Regions from separate parts of the Blastococcus sp. SYSU DS0616 genome, predicted to be linked through region 1. Evidence: riboswitches for the same ligand, from Rfam matches in the RefSeq annotation. Region 1 holds a riboswitch; the other holds the start of a gene.
What was found. A riboswitch is a leader RNA that binds a small molecule or an ion and turns the genes downstream of it on or off. The one in region 1 is predicted to bind thiamine pyrophosphate.
Positions count from the first base shown of each region.

Region 2: another riboswitch for thiamine pyrophosphate. It lies ahead of thiM (hydroxyethylthiazole kinase); the one in region 1 lies ahead of ACI79K_RS18640 (ECF transporter S component).

Region 1 covers NZ_JBJHAJ010000032.1:38,510-40,885, forward strand. Annotated here, with positions in the region: gene ACI79K_RS18630 (thiazole synthase) at 1-804, shown strand, start outside; gene ACI79K_RS18635 (thiamine phosphate synthase) at 801-1,433, shown strand; TPP riboswitch at 1,458-1,561, shown strand; gene ACI79K_RS18640 (ECF transporter S component) at 1,560-2,177, shown strand; gene ACI79K_RS18645 (ABC transporter ATP-binding protein) at 2,258-2,376, shown strand, end outside.
Region 2 covers NZ_JBJHAJ010000025.1:29,324-31,699, forward strand. Annotated here, with positions in the region: gene thiE (thiamine phosphate synthase) at 1-253, opposite strand, end outside; gene thiM (hydroxyethylthiazole kinase) at 253-1,059, opposite strand; TPP riboswitch at 1,053-1,146, opposite strand; gene ACI79K_RS16735 (DUF3291 domain-containing protein) at 1,228-1,731, shown strand; gene ACI79K_RS16740 (Type 1 glutamine amidotransferase-like domain-containing protein) at 1,728-2,376, shown strand, end outside.

The DNA.
Region 1 (2,376 bases):
CACGAGGTGGTCCCCGCGCTGGAGCAGGAGGAGAAGGCCGATCCCTTCCTCCTCGGCGGGGAGACGTTCACGTCCCGGCTGCTGCTGGGCACCGGCGGGGCGCCCAGTCTCGAGTCGCTGGAGCGGGCCGTCGTGGCCTCCGGCACCGAGCTGGTGACGGTGGCACTGCGCCGGGTGGAGGCCTCCAGCAGTGCGGCGATGCTCGAGGTGCTGGACCGGTGCGGGGTGCGGCTGCTGCCCAACACGGCCGGGTGCCGGACCGCCCGGGAAGCGGTCCTGACCGCCCGGCTGGCCCGCGAGGCGTTCGACACCTCCTGGGTGAAGCTGGAGGTCATCGGCGACGAGCACACGCTGCTCCCCGACCCGATCGAGCTGTTCGAGGCGGCCGAGGAGCTCGTCGCCGACGGGTTCACCGTGCTGGCGTACACCACGGACGACCCGATCCTCGGGCGCCGGCTGGCCGACATCGGGTGCGCGGCCGTCATGCCGCTGGGCTCGCCGATCGGCAGCGGCCTGGGCATCCGCAACCCGCACAACATCGCGCTCCTCCGCGAGGCGGTCGACGTCCCGGTGGTGCTGGACGCGGGCATCGGGACGGCGTCGGACGCGACGCTCGCGATGGAGCTGGGCTGCGACGCCGTCCTGCTCGCCTCCGCCGTCACCCGGGCGCGGGAACCGGAGCGGATGGCCCTGGCGATGCGCCACGGGGTGGAGGCCGGCAGGCTCGCCCGGGGGGCCGGGCGCATCCCGCGGCGCTGGCACGCCGAGGCCTCCACGTCGATGCAGGGGCTGCCCGAGCTGTGACGCCGCCCCGCCTCCTGGTGCTCACCGACCGCACCCAGTGCGACCGGCCGCTGGTGGACGTGGTCGCGGCAGCGGTCGAGGCCGGAGCGCGCGCGGTGGTGCTCCGGGAGAAGGACCTGCCCGCTGCCGAGCGGGACCTGCTGGCCGCGGAGCTGGCGCCCGTGATCGCGTCGGTGGGCGGCGTGCTGCTGCGCGCCGGTGCGCCCGGCGCCACCGGGGCGGTCCACCTCTCGGCGAGCGAGCCGTTCCCCGCACCCCGCCCGCCGGTCGTCGGCCGGTCGTGCCACTCCGCGGCCGAGGTGGCGGCCGCCCGCGCCGAGGGATGCGACTACGTCACCGTCTCGCCGGTCTTCCCCACCCCGTCCAAGCCCGGCTACGGCCCCGCGCTGGGGCCCGAGGGCCTGCGCGCGATCCTCGTGCCAGGGGCACCGCCGGCGCTCGCGCTCGGTGGGGTCCTCCCCGAGCACGTGCCCTCGCTCCTGGCCGCAGGGGCGCACGGGGTCGCCGTGATGGGCCCGCTGATGCGCGACCCGGGGCGCGCGGCCGCGTACCTCGAGGCGATGCCCCCGGTCAGCCGCCCGGGACCCGGCGCCCGGCCGCAGGCTCCGTCCCCACCGTGGCCGGGCTAGTCTGGCGGCACAACCGAACACACACATTCGCAGCAGGGGAGCGCTTCGGCGCTGAGAGTGCGGGACACCGCAGACCCTCGAACCTGATCCGGGTCATGCCGGCGCAGGGAGCCTGGAGGAAGAGACATGGCCGATCCGGCCGTCCGTTCGTCGAACGCTGCGCCCGCCCGGGAGCGCAGCAACCGCTGGCGCACCGTCGACATCGTCGTCACCGCCGTCCTCGGCGCCGCCTTCGGCGTCGTCTTCTGGGCGTGGGGCCTGCTCTGGGCCGGCACGGGGACGGCGTTCGCCGCCTTCCCGCCCGCCCAGGCGTTCATGTACGGCGTCTGGCTGATCCCCGCGGTGCTCGCCCCGCTGATCGTCCGCAAGCCCGGCGCCGGCCTGTTCGCCGAGCTGGTCGCCGCGATCGTCTCCGCGCTGCTCGGCTCCGCCTGGGGGACGACGACGATCGTCTACGGCCTGCTGCAGGGCCTGGCCGGCGACGCCGGCTTCGCCGCCTTCCGCTACCGCCGCTTCGGCTGGGCGCCCGCGCTGCTGGCCGCCGTCCTCACCGGTGCGACCGCCGCCGTCCTCGACCTCGTCTACTACTACCCGGACTGGTCGGCGGGCTGGAAGACGACCTACGTCGCGCTCGTCGTGGGCAGCACGGCGGTCGTCGCCGGGATCGGCAGCGTGCTGCTGGCCCGCGCACTGGCCGCGAGCGGCGCGCTGTCGTCGTTCGCCTCCGGTCGCACGCGGGTCTGACGACGTCCGGGGCCACGGGCCCGGCCGCCGTCCGGCTGGACGGGTGGGGCTTCCGGCACACCACCCGGCGGGCCTGGGCGGTGCGGGACGTCGACCTGCGCATCGCCCCCGGCGAGCGGGTGCTGCTCACCGGCCGTTCGGGCGCCGGCAAGTCCACGCTGCTGCGCGCGCTCGGCGGGCTGCTGGAACCGGAGAGCGG
Region 2 (2,376 bases), on a different contig from region 1:
CGGAGGCGCCGGCCAGCAGGGCGACGTCGAGGGCGTCGTTCACCAGCACGGCCACGTCCGGCCGGTCGGCGAGCGCGGCCTGCACCGAGCGGGTCAGCGCCAGCAGGTCCCGGCGGGAGGCGTGTTTGTCGCGCACCTGGACGGCGGTGACCCCACCGGCCACCGCCGCGCGGACCACGTCGGCCACCGACCGTGGCCGGCACAGCTCCGTGTCGGTGACCAGGTAGAGCGTCGGGTCGAACGCCGGTCGCATCAGTCGCTCCGCACGTCCGCGCCCGCGAGGTCGTCGGGGCCGACGGCGTCCAGGGCGTCGAGCCAGGCGGGCGCGAACGTGCCGGGCCCCGTGGCGGTCTCGGCGGCCCGCTCCGCGGCGAGCGCGACGTGCGCGTGCCCTGCCACCGCACCGGTCAGGGCGTCGCCGGTCGCGGCGACGTAGGCCGCCACCAGGGCGCCGAGCGCGCACCCGGCACCCGTGGTGCGGGTCAGCAGCGGTGAGCCGCCGCCCACCCGGATGGTCCGCGCGCCGTCGGTGATCAGGTCCACCGCGCCGCTGACGGCCACCACACCCCCGGTGCGTGCCGCGAGCTGTGCGGCGGCGGTCGCCGCGTCATCGGCGCCGGCGGTGCTGTCGACCCCGCGGCCGCCGGCGCCGGCGCCGGCCAGCGCCATGACCTCCGAGGCGTTGCCGCGCACCACGACCGGCGAGAGCTCGACCAGCTCGCCGGCGAGCGCCGTGCGGTAGGCCAGCGGACCCACGGCCACCGGGTCGAGCACCCAGGGGGTGCCCGCCGCGCCGGCCGAGCGGGCGGCCAGCCGCATCGCCGCGGCGGTGCGCTGGTGCACGGTGCCCACGTTGACCAGGACGGCGGAGGCGACGGCGGCGAAGTCCTCGGCCTCCTCCGGGGCGTCGACCATCGCCGGCGCCGCGCCGACGGCCAGCAGGGCATTGGCGGTGAGCGTCTGCACCACCGTGTTGGTCAGGCAGTGGACGAGCGGTGCGTTCTCGCGCAGCGCCGCGCGGGCGGCGCGCAGGTCGACGACTTCCACAGCATCGGACATGCCGGTGACATCCCTTCGCCAGTGCGAACTGGAGCAGGTTCGACGGGTGTGTTCTCAGTCCCGGGCGGGACACCCCGTGCCACGTACGGGCTCGAACCTAGCGCAGCGGGCCGGGGGCCGTCACCACCGACCTCGTCGACGGACGGGCGGGTGCCCTACGGTCGGCCCGTGGACCACCACCTCGCCCAGGTCAACGTCTCCCGCCTGCTCGCCCCGCTCGACAGCCCCGTGCTGGCCGATTTCATGGCCGCCCTGGACGAGGTCAACGCCGAGGCCGACCGGGCGCCCGGATTCGTCTGGCGGCTGCAGACCGAGGACGGCAACGCCACCTCGGTGCAGGCGTTCGGCTGGGACGCCGCCGGCAGCCACGGCGTGATCGTGAACCTCACCGTCTGGCGGGACGTCGAGTCGCTGGCCGCCTACGTCTTCGGCGGGCGGCACGTGCAGATCATGCGGCGGCGCCGGGAGTGGTTCTCCCGCGCCGCCGAGGCGACGCCCGCGCTGTGGTGGATCCCGGCGGGCACCCTGCCGACCACCGACGACGCGGAGGCGCGCATCCGGCACCTGCGAGCGCACGGCCCGACCCCCGAGGCGTTCACCTTCCGCACGCACTTCCCGCCGCTGGAGGGAGCCGTGGCGCCGTCGTCGGACGACTGGCTCTGCCCGGCATGAGGCTGCTGCTCACCTCCGCCGGCCTCTGCGACCCGACGCTGGTCGCGGCGACGGAGGAGCTGGCCGGACGCCCGCTGAGCGGGCTGCGGGCCGCCGTCGTCCCCACGGCGGCCAACGTCATCGCGGGCGACAAGGGCTGGCTGATCGCCGACTTCGTGAACTTGCAGCGCGCCGGGTTCGCCGAGGTCGACATCGTCGACGTCTCGGCGCTGGAGGCCGAGGTGTGGGAGTCGCGACTGGAGGCGGCCGACGTCCTGGTGCTCACCGGTGGGGACACCACGCACCTGCTGCGGTGGCTGCGCCGCTCGGGCCTGGCCGACCGGCTGCCCGATCTGCTCGGTGAGCGGCTGCTGATCGGGATCAGCGCCGGCAGCATGGTGCTCGGGCCGCACCTCGCGCTGAGCCAGTCGGAGCAGCCGCGACCGGAGGACACCGTGGGCCTCGGCCTGGTCGACGTCCTGGTCGTGCCGCACCTGGGCTCGCCGTACTTCCCGAACGCGTCGGAGGAGGCCCTCCGGGAAGCGGCGCGCGACCTGGGGCACCGCGTGTTCGGGCTGGCGGACGGCACCGCGCTGGCCGTCGACGGCGACCGCGTGGCGGTCGTCGGCGCGGGTCCGCACCTGGAGCTCGAGCCGGCCGCGTCGC